2 linked regions of the Heyndrickxia acidicola genome follow. The protein of the gene in region 2 interacts with the protein of the main gene of each other region in a pairwise test. Links are inferred from orthologs where the notes say so. Each region holds a gene or a part of one and is shown on either strand. Other genes may lie near its edges.

What was found. Proteins that work in one complex are often made in the same cells at the same time.
Region 1: the proteins of A5N88_RS08870 (region 2) and A5N88_RS21230 interact in binary tests that used the Bacillus subtilis proteins (3 or more experiments, as listed by UniProt). The link is inferred for Heyndrickxia acidicola from one-to-one orthologs.

What each region holds. Positions count from the first base shown.
Region 1 is NZ_KV440953.1:4,571,276-4,579,473, forward strand. Bases 1,544-5,356 are described here. They hold A5N88_RS21230 (efflux RND transporter permease subunit), read right to left. Parts: upstream 4,999-5,356; coding sequence 1,744-4,998; downstream 1,544-1,743. Other genes in these bases: A5N88_RS21225 (CcdC protein domain-containing protein), read left to right, coding at 1,544-1,615. In the rest of the region: copper chaperone CopZ, read left to right, coding at 1-183; more of A5N88_RS21225, read left to right, coding at 1,085-1,543; A5N88_RS21235 (TetR/AcrR family transcriptional regulator), read left to right, coding at 5,441-6,328; A5N88_RS25235 (lmo0937 family membrane protein), read right to left, coding at 6,416-6,562; A5N88_RS21240 (thioredoxin family protein), read right to left, coding at 7,006-7,329; A5N88_RS21245 (Ger(x)C family spore germination protein), read right to left, coding at 7,456-8,198. UniProt on the Bacillus subtilis protein: Required for self-resistance to surfactin, an antimicrobial lipopeptide surfactant produced by B.subtilis. Also required for swarming motility.
Region 2 is NZ_KV440953.1:1,890,402-1,898,462, forward strand. Bases 3,587-7,262 are described here. They hold A5N88_RS08870 (MMPL family transporter), read right to left. Parts: upstream 6,871-7,262; coding sequence 3,787-6,870; downstream 3,587-3,786. Other genes in these bases: A5N88_RS08875 (MarR family winged helix-turn-helix transcriptional regulator), read right to left, coding at 6,873-7,262. Also shown: fadH (2,4-dienoyl-CoA reductase), read right to left, coding at 1-427; A5N88_RS08860 (hypothetical protein), read right to left, coding at 749-970; A5N88_RS08865 (sensor domain-containing protein), read right to left, coding at 1,313-3,358; more of A5N88_RS08875, read right to left, coding at 7,263-7,325; A5N88_RS08880 (YkyB family protein), read left to right, coding at 7,485-7,949.

The sequences.
Region 1 (8,198 bases), 2.7 Mb from region 2 along the record:
CATTGTGTAAAAACCATTCAAGAGAGTGTTGGACGACTTGCAGGTGTCGAAGAGGTAGAAGTAGATCTTAAAAGCGGAGAGGTTCAAGTCGACTTTGATGCTGAAAAAGTTGCAGCCGTTGAGATTAAAAAGGAAATAGAGGAGCAAGGCTACGACGCAGAACAAATTGTTCCTTTTTTTTAGGCTTTGTTAAAGGTCATTATCGATTTCGTCTTAATGCGGTGAAGGGATGAAGCTCCTGCGTGAAAAGTGCTAGGAAGCTTTTGAGGTGTCCGCGGGAAGAGAGCGTCTGGAGCGAAATTTGACATCCACAATGAACACAGTCACTTTTAAAGTTTCCTGCCTTTTCAAGAGCAAAATTATTTGCCTTGGAAGGGCTATTTGTTTTTTAAGGGTATTTTTCTATAGATTGCTGCTTTTTGTATAAATGATGACAGGGGATAATCATCGTACTGCTGAGGCTATGGAATAACCTTAAAATAAAGATTTAAACATAAATACAAGGAAATAAATGAATAGACTGCACCATGCTTGGCTTAGAAAACGTCTGAGCCAAGCATGGTGCTTTTGTTCGGTAAAGCATGAAAGGGGTCTGACCCCTTTAGTGGACTAAAGCGAATCGGGGTGCAACCTTGGTATATTATCCTAAATCGCCTGTAAACAGCAGAATTTCGCCCGAATTTTTCGATTTTTCGTCCGTATTGTCCAAAAAGTCGCTCGTATTTCGTTTGAAATCGCCCGTAAAATCCAGTTGCGAGATGAAAAGCATCCTTGTGGTGAGCATTAAATGGGTTAATGCCAATTTTTCTTCTACTGCTAACGCTCCAACTGCAGGAAATGTTCAAATGCAGCCTGAAATATAATCAAATAAAGTGACGATATAGTGTTAATCACTTTTACATCCCCGTACCCCACGCGGGCGATTTATTAACCACAAGGTTCTGCAATCAAGACAAGCGAGGAGAGGGCTCAAACCATGGCCTATCTGGTCTTTATTCATTAGAAAAAAAGCGTAGCGGCTATATAAACTGATAAGGGAATGAGGTATCATCTAAATAGATGCAATTATGAAAGGTGGTATTTCATGAATTACAGCCAGTATGTAATTCCAGTTTTGCTTATTGCTTTTATTCTTTACCGCCGTGTTAAAAGGTCGATTGGTTTTCAAGCGTACCATCAAAGAAGGCTGGTCATTCGAAGCACGATTTTGCTTTTGGTTGTCCTGCTTTTGCTCGGAGTCAGTGCCATTCACCCCGTATCTTATATTTATGAAATTGCAGGAAGCCTTCTGGGCAGTGTACTGCTGATCATGGCGATCAAATGGAGCCGCTTTGAAACCAGGCAAGGCACTATTTACTATCGTACACATATATGGATAGAGACGTTTGTGTTATTTGTGTTTTTAAGCCGTTTCCTGTATAGAATGTTTTATCTTTTTCAAGTATCAGGAAAACAAGCCGATTTAAATTCCAGCCAGATGAACATGCAGTACACAAAGGATCCTTTGACCATGGGTGTGTATTTTTTGCTGGTTGTCTATTATGTCGGCTATGCTTTTTATGTTATTAGGAAGGCAAGGGGGATGGCAGAAGAAAACCGGCAGATTAGCAGTTGAAGGGTAAAAAAGATAATCTATGCAAAAAAGCAGATGCTGAGAAGCATCTGCTTTTTTATTATTGTTTAGGTAATGATAAAATGCTAAACCTGTGGATACTTTCTTGTCTAGCTTCAGCGCCTATCTTGTTACGATTCTTTCCTGCTGCTCTTTCTTGTAAACTTCATAAAAAACTCATACACCACAGGAACGATTAACAATGTAAGCAGTGTAGAGCTGGCAAGACCGCCAATAACGGTGACGCCCATGCCTTTTGAAATCAATCCTCCGCCTTCAAACCCGAATGCCAATGGGAGTAATGCCCCGATCGTAGCAATAGCAGTCATAAGAATTGGACGAAGACGGGTTGCGCCCGCTTCAAGCAATGCTTCCCTTGTTGTGAATCCTTCTCTTTCTTTATGGATTACACGGTCAATTAATACAATGGCATTGGTCACAACAATTCCAATCAGCATAAGGGCGCCGATCATGGATGTCACGCTGAGTGTTTCATGAGTAATCCATAGTGCCACAAGTCCGCCAATGATAGCGAAAGGCAGGGAGAATAAAACGGCAAGTGGTGCCAATGCTCCGCCAAATGTAATGACAAGGATAAGATAAACAATGGCCACTGCTGCGAGCATGGCTAAGCCGAGATTTGTAAAGGAATCTTTGATATCCTTTGTCACACCGCCCATTGATACTTGAACGTTTTTAGGGATATCTGTTTTATCAATCGCTTTTTGTACATCTTTTGATACCTTTGATACATCACCTTGGCCGACTGTTCCGGTTACGCTTGCGTACATCTTTCCGTCCTGACGGGAAATTGTATCAGGTGTATCGCCGGTTTTTACTGTGACGACCTTGTTTAACGGTACTTCACTTCCTAAAGCGGTCTTGATTTTTGTATTGGTTAAATCATTTACATTTGTATAGCTGCTTTTGTCCGCTTGAACATAAACATCTATATCTTTACCATTTATTTTAAGGGTTGTCAGTGCGGGATTATTGCCTGATTGGTTTAATCCCATGGCGATTTGTCCAGCTGTCAGCCCAAGCTTGCTGAGCTTGCTTTGATCAGCCTCAAGTGTATATTCCTGATAGGTTTTAGAAAGACTTGAATCTACGTTTTTTAAATTCTTAACGTCTTTCATATTGTTTTCTAGCTTTTCAACGACTGGTTTAATTTGATCGATATCGTCACCGTATACCGATACGGTTATTTGATTGCTGCTGCCTGAGGATGAGAAATCCTGAGACTTCCAGGTTCCCTTATTCGTCATGCTTTGTAGATCTTTTATGACTTTGTCAGGCTCTTTATCAAAGTTTTTGGCATCCTTGTTGTATACAGCATAGAACACCGCTGATTGGTCGTTTCCTCCAAATGGGCTTTTTCCAATGGAGTACTGGATATTTTGGACGCCTTTCCGATGAAGGAAATAGTCATCTGCTTTGGAAGCAACGGTTTCAACATCCTGTTGTGTTTCACCTGGATTCGGATTAAAGGTCGCCATAACCGTTTTTTGTTGGTCATTGGATATAAAGCTGACACCGATGAATGGCACTAAAAAGAAGCTCCCTATCAACAGCAGAACGGCTAATCCAAACGTGATCAGCTTATGGTTCAAGGACCAGTTTAACGCCTTTTTATAGGCACCGGCAAGCCTTCCTGCTGCTGGTTCTTTTTCATGCTGGCTTTTTTTCTTTATTTCTTTTTTAAATAAGGAATCCGCAAACATTGGTACAACGGTAACAGCTACGACAAGGGACGCTAATAGCGAGAATACGAGTGTTAAGGCAAAAGGTAGAAACAGCTGTCCGACCATTCCCTGCACTAAACCAAGCGGCAGAAAGACCGCGACGGTTACAATAGTGGAGGAAGCAATAGGACGGAACATTTCCTTTGTTGCTTCTCGGATTAAATCTTTTCCTCTTAATGGTTCATTTGAATCAGACATGCGCCTATAGATATTTTCTATGACGACAATGGAATCGTCGACTACCCGTCCTATAGCGACTGTCATAGCGCCCAGGGTCATAATATTCAGCGAAATATCCATTTGCTTAAGGATGAGGACGCCGATTAATAGAGAAAGCGGAATCGATATGACTGAAATAATGGTAGACCGGATGTTTCTAAGGAAAATCAGGATAATTAAAACGGCAAAGATTGCACCGATGATGGCTTTTGTCAGCATCGTTTGGACAGAATCCTTGATTGGTGTAGCCTGATCTAAAATGGTCGATACCGTTAATCCCGGGTGGGTCTTTTTCAATTTGCTTACTTCATCATTTATATTGTTGGCAACATCAACGGTATTCGCATCTTGGGATTTCGTAATTTCAATCCCGATGGATTCTTGGCCGTTTGTTTTTGAAATAGATTCATGCTTGCCTACCAGGACAATGTTTGCCAAATCCTTTAATTTAACGGTAGGAAGGTTTACATTAGCAGCTTGAGAACTGCCGGCTTGAGTATTTGCTGTACTAGATTGAGCGTGGGACTGACTTTGATACTGAGCACCTGCACCCTGGCTTTGAGAACCTTGTCTGCCTGTCATTTGTCCGCTCTGACTTGCTTGGCTTTGTGACTGCATGCCTCCTTGAGCCTGGGAGGATTGACTGCCTCCAGCAGCACCCATTGACGGAGTCTGTTTTGGTGTATAAGGAATTTCAATATTTTTAAAATCGTCCAGGGACTTTATATTTCCATCAATGACAACAGATTTATTTTTGTTGCCAAAATTAATCAACCCAAGGGGAACGGATACATCAGAACCCTGAATCAATTGTTTAATTGTGTCTTCAGACAGGCCGTACTTATTCAGTTTATCCTGGTTAAAGGTAAGGTCCACTTCTTGCACATACTGACCTGATGCCTGTACCTGGGAAACCCCTTCAATTCCCTCCAAGTCCGGAATTACATCCTCAGTAGCTGTTTGCGTCAGTTCAGCCAATGATTGATGTTTATTGGACAGGCTTAAGGAAAGGATTGGAAAATCATTAATATTAAAACGTGAAACGGTTGGAGTCTTTACGTTGTCCGGAAGATTGACAGATGTTAAGGCATCCTTTACTTCGTTTTGTGCTTTATCCATATCTTTATTGTAGTTGTATTGAATTTGGATAGTAGAAGCATTTTGCATGGAGGTCGAACTCACTGTATCCACGCCTGGAAGATTTTTAATTTGCTGCTCTATTGGCTTTGTTACGTCTTCCGCTACCTGATTCGGTGTTGCACCAGGGTAGGTGGTGGTAATCGTAATAATAGGTGCATTAATATTAGGGAGGGTTTCCATTTTCATATTTATCCCTGCATAAATGCCTGCTATTGTGACGATCAGTGTAATCAGCCAAATGGCAAACTTGTTTTTCAAGCAAAAGTTAATGATAGCGTTCAATAGATTCTCGCTCCTTTTCCAGCAACCGAAAGGGTAGCTGCTTTGTGTTTCATGTAATGCTTTCTTAAAAAATTACCCCATTTTGACGGCAATGTTGTAAGCCGCTTTTTCCTGGCAGTCCTTCGGTGACCCTAAAAGAAAAGTGGATATGTAATAAAGACTAGGTAAAAGATAAGTTTGACTGACTGGTCATTACCTTTTAAAATATAACTGACTGGTCATATCATTTCAAGAAATAAGTATTTGTTTTATATAAATTTTTTATGAAGTCATATCATCGCAGGAATGGACTTGTATACACTTTTGTTTTTTGGATTTCTAAATAGAAGATACAAAGGGACTTTATGGGGGTGCGAAACGAGATGTATGCGCATGCCCATGCCCATCCTGCAGCCTGAATCATACTCTTAAAGTGGTATGTACGATTGGGAGGTGAAAAAGGATGAAACAAAAAAAAATTGAGCTATTGGAAACAGCGATTAAGCTATTTGCTGAAAAAGGCTTTCAGTCAACTTCTGTGCAGGATATTGTAACAGAGTATGGCATTTCAAAGGGAGCATTTTATACTTATTTTTCATCCAAAGAAGAGCTTTTACTTGCTATTTTTGATTATTACTACGCGATTCTGCGCTCGAAAATAGTGAAAATAAGCGAAACGGAATTGGCACCCCGCGATAAAATGAAAGAACAAATTAAGGCGCAATTTGAATTTTTTATACAGCATCGGGATTTTATCGTTATGCACATACGTGAGCAAAATCATTCCATTAATAAAGAGCTGCGAGAATATTTACAGAAAAATATTGCAGAGACGATAAAATGGTATGAAAGCCACTTAATGATGATATATGGTGATAAAATCAGACCCTTTATTGGAGATGTTATTCTTTCTTTGGACGGAATTCGAAATTCATATTTAAGAGTAACGATCTTTCAGGGAATCCAACTCAATGTTGACAGACTGTCTGAGTTCATTATGAAAAGAATTGATGAGTTGGTAGTATCCTTTTTGGAGAAAGGGGAGGAGCCGATAATCGGTTCAAACGGGATCGATGCCTTCTTCCAAACGAGCTGTAAAGAAAATAGCAATCCGGAGGAAGAAGTAGTGCATATCTTAAAAGAAATGAAATCGATATTAGAACAGCTGCCCTTAAAGGCGGAAAAGCAGCAGGAGCTGATGGATGCCGCTGATTTCCTGTTAAACGAAGCTGCTAGTATGCCTATTAAAAAATACGTATTTCAGGGACTGTTAACAAACTTTAAAGGAATAAAAGAACTGGAAGAGCAAAGACAGAAAATCGGAGGCCTTCTGGGAATAAAGCTTTTGTAAGAGTTTGAAATGGAAAAAGCAGGGCCAAGGGCCCTGCTTTTTTTGTGGAAAGTATAAAATTTTTACTCTTTTTTCTTATTTGACCTGCTATGATCGTCTTCGACCTGTTACAAGGTTAATGATGAAGACAATGATAGCAATAACCAGCAGGATGTGAATTAATCCGCCTGCAATGTGAAGGGAAAATCCTAAAATCCAAAGTATAAGCAAAATACCAATTATAGTCCAAAGCATGTATTTTCACCTTTCTTTCTGTTTATTTGCTTTACTTACTGATAGATTACCCCAAAATTTAAAAAGCAAACAAGTTAGTCATCATTTAATCCATTTTTCTCATGATAAAATGGAAAAGTGAGAATATACTTTGAATATTAATTGGCAGAAATTAGAGGAGAAAAGATGACAGACTGAACTCTGTATAAATAATAAACCCGGCTCTTGCCGGGTTTATTGAGGATTAGCCTATAAAATTTTTATGAACGGCCTCGCTATGATTCCTTTATCTCAGTCATGAACAAGGGGCTTCCCCATTTCATTGTCCAGCTCCAGCGCCTATCGGATTTCTGCGTCTTTTCCCTACGATAAGGAAACATCAGCTCGTTCCTCACTGTGTTTCCTTTATCTCAGTCAAAGACTACGGAATCCGTACGCCGATGAACAAGGCGCTTCCGCATTTTTTAGTTAGATTTTACTAATTCTAAAAAATCCTTCACTTGTTCAGGTGATTTTGCATTTGCACTGTGTAAATGTGCTTTCTTTTCACCGTCCTGGAAAATGAGAAGGCTCGGAATCCCCATTACCTGGTTCTCTTTTGCCACCTCAGGGAATTGATCGGTATTCATTTCGAACCACTTGTACTCTTGATGTTCTTTTATTACATCATCAATGAACATGTCCATTACCTTGCAATCCGGGCACCAATCAGCAAAAAACTTTATGATGACTGGCTCTGATTGAGAAATGAGTTCTTGATATGTTTCGGTTTTTTTAATTTCTTCCACTCTATACCACCTCGTGTTATTAAAACTATAATTGTATTGTAGTCATTCTTCCTGTGTAATTCAATGTTTCTGCTTGCTTATAGAATAGAAAGTGAATGTTGTTATAAAAAGCGCTTAGAAATGAACTTACTCCACCGTACCGCTTTCCATGATAATAACCTTTGGTTTCACCTTAAATTTAACGTTTGGATATTCGTCCCTCCACTTGCTCCAGTTAAAATGGCGCGTAACGCTTTGAACGCGTTCGCCAATGCCTACAGGATCAATATGATTTTTTTGAAATTGCTTTAGCATGCTCAGCGTTTCTTTTTTTATTATCTTTTCAAATTTTTCTCTAATGACGTTTTCTTTTTTCATGTCTAGATGATTACCAGTAAATTCACGAATTACTCCATTAACTTTTACTTCAATTGTTACCTCTGTCGGATGTTTATGAGTATTCACCTTTATTTTATTGGTGGAGCTGATACTTCTGACGACTGCTTCATCCCCATCTAATTTAATGGTTTCGCTGCCTTCACTGTATTTATCCACCAGGATTTTAAAGAAAAACATTTTTTCTTCGCCAATTTTTTGAACTAATCTTTTATTATTAAAAAGGCCCATCCCGCTGATTTCCAATTCCGTATTGTTTACCTTTCTAATAATGGGCAGATAAGTCGTTCTTCCTTTGGAATATAAATAGGAAGCGAAGAGGTGGAGATTCTGCCTTGGAACATCCCTGTATTTCATGTTATGGTCCATCAGGCTTTTAATGTAGACCCCATTCCCTTCCATTCCGTATTTTCCCTGAAGAACTTCTTCGGCGGTACCATCCACGACAGCCAAATCAATTCTTGACCCAATATTAGGATCGCGCTGCAAGGAAT
Region 2 (8,061 bases):
TCACTTGTTTTTCAATCCAATAATGACCGACTGCCCTTGAGCAATAAAAAGTTCCATTTAAAACAATGTTAATCACCGAATTCCAGCCATTTACGGATAATTTTTCGGCTGGACAAATAAAATTGCCTGCTGCATTATTCACTAGATAATCAATTCTTCCAAAAGCCTTATCTGTCTCGTGAACCATTCTTTCGACATCCTCTGGCTCTCTGACGTCCATAGGAATGGTTAATATGTCTGAATGAATCTCTTTCAATTCTCTTTCCACTTCATTTAACCGTTCTTCGCTTCTTCCAGTGACTACCACCTTCGCCCCTGCTTTGGCAAATCTTAACGCCATGTATTTTCCCATACCGCTTGAACCGCCTGTAATAATTACGACTTTATCCTTCACGCTGACCCCTCCAATGAATGAGTATTCACTCATAATTGTACCATGAAAGCGCTACTCATTTTACTATTATTCAATTAATATTTGAAATTATCTATTTAAAATGTTGTTGATATTTGATACACAGACCTTTAATTCCTGGCTCTCTGTAATATTGCCTGTTGATTTCCTCTAAGGTACACGCTTTCCGCGAGCGGCATTGCCCCTCTTTTTCCCCTGGAATCCAGCCTACCTGCTGACTTCACCATTGACTGCATTTAAAAATAAACTTCAGCAGAGAGAAATAAATAAAGGAGCCAGACTGAAAAGGATTTTTCCAGCCGGCTCCTTATAAACTTTTAAAACGGTACTTTGATATTAATCTTCTTTTTTATTCAACAACGACTCATTTAATCTGGTAATGGCACGAATAATGGCTTTTTTTCGATGGTAGCCTTTTACAGATATAGTTACGCCGTTATAGTCTATATATACCTGTCCCCTCGATCCAAGTGGTATGAACCCGTATGAGAAAATTTTTACATTTCCCGTCTCTGTAGGGACAATCATAATGTCCATTTGCTTGTGTTGCTTTAACATGCACATTTCTCCTTTCCTCCTCGTTTTACTGAACCTTCTTTTCTTGCTAAATGAAGTGTATGAAGAAATACATTTGTTTAAAGAGAAGGTTGCGGTACTAAATACTAGTAAAATGAGATAAAGTGAGATACCTTATTAAGCCATTATAAAAAATATACATGTATACCCAGCAGATTTCAACCAAAAAAGCCTTGTATGATCAAGTTGGCCGCTGTATCGACGAAATATCTAATTCTTCCCAATATATACAGAATAAAAAAAATCAAGCAATGAGCAATATTGTTTTAAGATTGCTTATGCTTGATTCCTATACGGGTAAGAGAATACACCTAGTAAAATGCATTAAACGCATTCTAACTTTTTTTCAATTTCTTCGGCGGTTACGGGCTTACTGAAGTAAAAGCCTTGTGCTTTTTGGCACCTGGCTGAAAGCAAAAATTGCACCTGACCCTTTTCCTCCACTCCTTCAGCCACTACTTCCATCCCCAAATTATGCGCTAAATGAATAATTGTTTTGGTTATGGCAGCGTCCTTTTCATTTACTTGAATTTCTTTAACAAAGGATTGATCGATTTTTAAAATATCAATTGGGAATTGTTTGAGATAATTTAAGGATGAATACCCTGTTCCAAAATCATCTACTGAAATAATAACTCCTATTTCCTTTAATCTCTGGAGCATGGTAAGAGTTACTCTTGTATCCTCCATAGCTCCTTCAGTTATTTCAATTTCAAGGGAAGATGGCTGCAGACCATATTTCTGAAGTGCTTCACAAATCGTAACGGGCAAACTTGGCTGTTGGAATTGCTTAGGCGATATATTTACAGCTACCCGTATATCTTTGTACCCTTTTAAATGCCATTCTGAAATTTGACGGCACACCGTTTCAATCACCCATTCTCCAATTGAAATAATTAAACCCGTCTCTTCTGCAAGAGGGATAAATTGAGCAGGTGGCACGTTCCCAAATTTCCGGTTATTCCAACGGAGCAATGCTTCAAAGCTAGTTGTTCTTCCCGTATTTAAGTTTACCTGCGGCTGATAATGAATGGTAAACTCGTTCTTTTCAATGGCCTTCCGCAGGTGAGATTCCATAAGGATATAGCTGGGAAATGCTTCATTCATATCTGAACGGTAAAACTGAAAATGCCCTCTCCCTTTTTGTTTTACTCTATAGAGGGCACTATCCGCGTTTTTTATCAGACTTTCAGCATCTTTTCCATCTGAGGGATACATACTGATCCCAATTGAAGGGGTTATATAGTAGTCCTGCTCATTTATCATGAAGGGTTCATGGAATATGACAAGAAGTTTTTGTGCAATTGTACAAACTTTTTTCCTATCGCTGTCTTTCAAAACAATGACAAATTCATCTCCGCCTTGCCGGTAAAGATGCGTTTCCTTTAAAAACAATCCCTTCAATCGTTTTGCAATTTGTCTGAGTAATTCATCGCCTGCCTGATGTCCAAATGTATCATTAAAATATTTAAAGCGGTCTATATCCATATATAGAACGGCAAAATTCACTTGATCTCCACCTGATTTTTCCACCAGTCCCGTTAAATCCTCCATTAACGACCGCCTGTTTCCCAACCCTGTCAAATAATCATGGTAAGCCATATACTCAATTGTCTGCAGATTTTTTGTGTTTTCTGTAATATCTCGAACAACGATGTAAACGGAAGTAACTTGATCGCCAGTATAAAAAGGGACAAGCTTAAGCTGTGCTTTAACTTCATTCCCGAAAGGACTTAGGATAAGATGACAAAAGGGCTCTTGGTTTATCCCTTTAAAAGCGGCATCCAGAAGATTTTTCAACTTTAGAGTTTTTTCCTGCTCAAAAAGGCTGTAAATGGAAATATTCTCAAGCTCGTTTTCCGGAATACCAAGCAATTTGCCCATAGCATTATTGGCTTCTATTATCGAGCCATCTTCGTGGATTGATATGACTCCATCCGAATTAGATTCAAATAATGGATGCCGGGAAAACTCTTCAATGAGAGAACTCACTTCCCTTGTTATTGAAATAATGCACTGGATATTTCCTTCATTATCCTTCATTCCTTCTAAATGGGTCTCGTAGGATTGAATCTGATTATTTCTCTGTACTGTTTCTTTAACCCAAAAAGGCCGCTTTGTATCCACAACTTTTTGAAAGCTTGAATATACTGCTTGGAAATCTTCAGCATTCACTAATTCTTCTATAAGCTTTCCCGCATTCCCCATATTAATGTTACCAATTCCAAGTCCATCTTCGTTAGCAAATAACAGACGAAATGTAGGCCCAGGCTCTACACCAACAATATAAATAAATTCAGCTCTTTCTTTGTTAAATGGAATAGGATGTCTCTTGTACACGGCTGGCATAGCATTTTTAATCTGATTCATACAATCATCCTTTTTAATAACCCCTAATATTGTTTATTATTTATATATTAATCATTTTACAAGGAAAAAGTCGAAATTAATAGAATGTTAGCAAGAATAAATGATAACGAAAAAATCATGTTGATTTAAAAATTTATTACTATGTAAACAGACCTCCATTTTTTATTTCGGTTAAAAATAGAGAAGGTTTAGCGTTTTTTCATTTTCCTCCCATACCATTCATCAATATTCATTGCACCAAGCCTTTGGTTAATAGTACTTTCATGAAAACTTTGTTAAAGAACACTGTTGTTTTTAACACGGATAAGCTAAAAAACGAGCAGTTATCCGCATTGGAATTTAACACAGCCTTCATGAAAAAAAGAAGCCTGCTTTAAAAATGGATATCCCTGTGACTGGAACATCATCTTTAAGCAGGCACTGTTATATTATTCTTTCATAGAGATAAATGGCCACCAATTGGCTTTGCCCAGTAATTTCACAATAACCGGAATCAGCAGCGGCAAGAAGATTAAAGCATAGAACAATAAACCTGTGAGGACAATTGTTGCTATTTCCAGCAAGGACAATACTCCTGATGGCAGCATGGCTGCAAATGTTCCTGCCAGAATAATAGCAGCAGATATAATAACCGTCCCCATATTTTTCATTGCCATCAGAATACCTTCTTTTACTTGTAAGTGGCGATACTCAGTGAATCGGTCCATTAAGAATATAGAATAATCTATTCCGAGAGCCATAAGAATAACAAAGCCAAAGAAAGGGACAGCCCAGCTGATTCCTGAGTAGCCAAGTATATGCTCAAACACAATTTCTGTTACAGAAATAGAACAGTAATAGGTTAAAAGGAGAGAAGCAATCATATAAATTGGCATGATCAGTGACCTTAACATGATGACCAAAGCGATAAAAATACCTATAAGCATCAGTGAAACAGTGCGGCTATAATCGGATTTGGACATGGTTTGCAGGTCATGGTTCATACTCGAAACTCCGCCAATTCCAATTTGGGCATTTTCAAGCTTTGTGCCTTTCAATGAGCGTTTTATGGTATCAGAAATTTTCTCTACTGTATCAATTGCTTGATTAGAATATGGATTTTGGTCTAATACAATGTCAAAAGTGGCCATTTTTCCATCTTTTGAAACATACGCATCAAAAGATTTTTGAAAATCCTTATTTGTCAAAAGTTCGTCTGGAATATAGACACCGGCGTCTTTCAGGCTGGCAGTTTGAGAAAGCTTATTTAAGTAATTGCCGGTTTTGTCAAGGCCAGTGCCAATTTGGTTTAGGCCATCCACGCTTTGGTTTAAGCCGGAAGACAGTTGATCCAGCTGCCCGCCAAGTGAACCAAATCCTTCTTGAAGCTGCGACTGTCCGTCTGCAATCTTTCCAAGCCCGTATGTCACATCTGGCAGCTTGCCAATCACCTGCGACTGTCCATCTGCCGCCTGGGCTATCCCATTTTCTAAGCTTGCCAGTCCGCTGATGATTGGAGTGAAGCCTGATTCAAACTTGCCTAATCCGCCTGTAATTTGTGAAAGGGCTGAATTTGCCTGGCTTAAACCATTATTTAAATCAGACAGCTTGCTGTTCAAAATGGATGCTGTTCCATTCGCAATGGCAATGTTTTTCATCGTTCCTTGAAATTGAGGATCAGCTGCAATTTCCGGATGGCGCCCGGCAAGTTCCTTCAAATTAACTGAGGCTTGATTTAATTGAGAAGGAATGGCCTCGTAATTTTTTAAGATTTCTCCTACTCCGTTATGAATTTCATCATAATGACTGAGCAGGGTTTGAGTACTGCTTTGTAAAAAAGCTGCCTGTTTTTGTGCCTGCTCTACTCCAGCTTTTAAATCTCCCGCTCCTTTAGAGCCTGAACGAATTCCTTTTTCAATTTTAGTTAAGGCTGTTTGCAGATCTCCAATGCCGGATTGCAGACTTTTCGTTCCCGTTTGTAAGCTTCCAATTCCTGAAGTAGCTTGATTAATTTTCGGCTTGGAATCAGAAAGGTTTTGAGCAGCGCTGTTTAAACCATTTTTTATTTTGTCTATTCCTTTATTTCCCTTTTGAATTCCTTGACTTAGGGAACCCGCTTGTTTTTTCACATAGATTTCTTTCATGATTTCACCAAGCGGACGTGTTGCACTCCTCACTTTATCTACATGGCTGACAGTTGCCACATCATTATTTATTTTTTCCATCAGCCCAAGATAATCCTTGGATTTCATTGACACATCATTTTCCAGTACAACTTCAACCGGCATGATGTTTCCAGGCCCGAAGCTGTCTGCTACGAGATTAAATGCTCTCACCGATTCATATTTATTTCCGACTTCATCCAGTGAATTATAGGAAAGCTTTCCGTCGTAGCTGATCAACAGAGGAATGGTTATGATGGCAACGATCCCAACAGCTATAAGGGGCCTTGCTATCGCCAAATTGCCCATACGGCCCCACAATTTACTTTGAGAATGTGAGATATCCCCTTTAACAGGCCAGAAAAGACCTTTTTTCAAGGTAGCCATAAAGAAAGGCACAATCGTCAACAATGCGATTAATAAGAAAACAATTCCTATAGCAACGGCAGAAGCAGATTGATAGAGCTTAAAACTCGCAAAACCGATGGAAGCAAATCCTATTAAAACTGCAATCCCGCTAAAAAGAACTGTTTTTCCTGCAGTTTTATAGGTGCTGATGATAGCGGGAATGGTCTCCTTCCCGCTGGATAGCTCCTCTTTATAGCGGCTAAGAAGTAAAATACAATAATCCGTACCTACTCCAAATAAAACTGCCACTAAAAATATTTGTGTAAAGTTAGATAAAGGAAAATTAACCTTATCTACTAAAATAGCAACAACAGATTGGCTAATAATATACGAAAATCCAACCGTAATTAAAGGAATAAGCGGAGCAACCACCGACCGGAAAACGAGTACTAATACTGCAAGAATAAAGACAAAAGTAATAATTTCCGTTTTCTTTAGTCCTGCCTGAGAGCTAATAACCACGTCCTCATTTATAAGCGCCTCCCCCGTCATCATGGTTTCTACATTTGGTGTCTTTATTGCCTTGTCCAGACGGGAGCGGATATCCTTTATTTCCTGGTTCCCCTTATTTATATCCAGCAGGGCCAGCATGGTTTTTCCATCCTTTGAAACCAACTGATTCTTCAGGTCCTTTTGGTCGAAATAGTTTGTAATATCACGGATACTGAGATCTTTCTCATCATCTTTTAATCTATCAATTGTTGTATGGATATTTTGCATCTGGCTTGTGCCGAGTTTTTGAGCGCTATGAAAAACGACAATAAAGGATTCCGTGTTTTTGTCCTTTGATGAATGCCTTGCTTTTATTTCTTCTGCTATTTTAGAAGGATAGCCATCCGGAACAGAAATTTGACCCTTATCCCTAACAAGGCCCTCCATTCCCGGAGCTTTCCATGCCAGCAAAAATACAGCCAGCACCCAAAGGAGCAGTACCACCCAGCGAAAACGAACGATTAATCTCATTATTAGTTTGCCCCCTTATGGTTTTTAATAATAAATAATATTTTTTCATATAAGTTCACGAAGTTTTCAAGATCTTCATGTGAAAGATCATCGAGATATTCCTCTACGAAAGAAACAATTCTGCCTTCTACCTTTTCGTAAACACTCCTTCCTTCTAAAGTTGTGGTTAAGTAAACATTTCTCCGGTCCTTTTCATCTCTCTCACGAGTGATTAAACCTTTATTCACAAGCTTTTCTACCTTTGCTGTGATGGCACTTTTGTGAACCCCCAATTTATCCGTTAATTCAGAAGCACGCACAGGACCATCTATATGTATTCTTCGCAGCATCGAATATTGCTCCAATGATAAATCCTCGAGAACTTGTTCAGAAATGATAGATGAAATACTTTTGGTCGCAAATAAATAAACGTCTTCGTACCTTTGGATTAAAAGCTTGATTTTTGTTTTGTCCAAATTAGTTCAACCCCTTAACTGTTTACGGTATAAACTATATATAAATGCCCATTTCATGTCAATCTTTTTCCGGCGTCCTGCCCACCTTTCCATCTTCACTAAAAAGTAGTATAATAAAGGAAATTCAAAAGCCGTTAAACCCTGAAAGGAGATCTTAGTTTGAATCTGCAGTCATCCGCTCCGTTAAAACCTACAAACGAAAACCTCTCACAAGCCATATTTACAGTGAATAGACATGCAAAGACAGCAACAAATCCAAAATTTCTCTACAAGCTTAAAAAGGCTGCTATTGAGAAAATGATAAAAGAAGGAAAAGCTGTGAAATTGGGCCTTCATTTTTCAGAAAACCCCAAATGGAGCCAGCAGCAATCGGATGTACTGGTTAAATGCGGGAACTATTCATTTCATATTCCTCCTTCCAAACAGGATTTCGGTGAGCTTCCACATCTAGGAAAACTGGATTACTCTTCCCGTAATCCAAAATGCCGTATGCCCCTGCACCAGGCAAAACAGCTTCTGCAATTTTATACCGGTATAAAAGATGAAACTCCTTCGTCCAAACATCGCAATCCAAGAAAGCAAAATAAGCCTGTATTTAAAAAATTGGGCGAGAGCTTTTTCTAATTTCCTTGTTGTGATCTCCATCATCTCGTTTTGGAATTATCATAAGGAAAAGCACAAGCGTCTTACTAATTGATGTACGGATTACCGTGAGCTGAAATAAAGAAATTTCCAT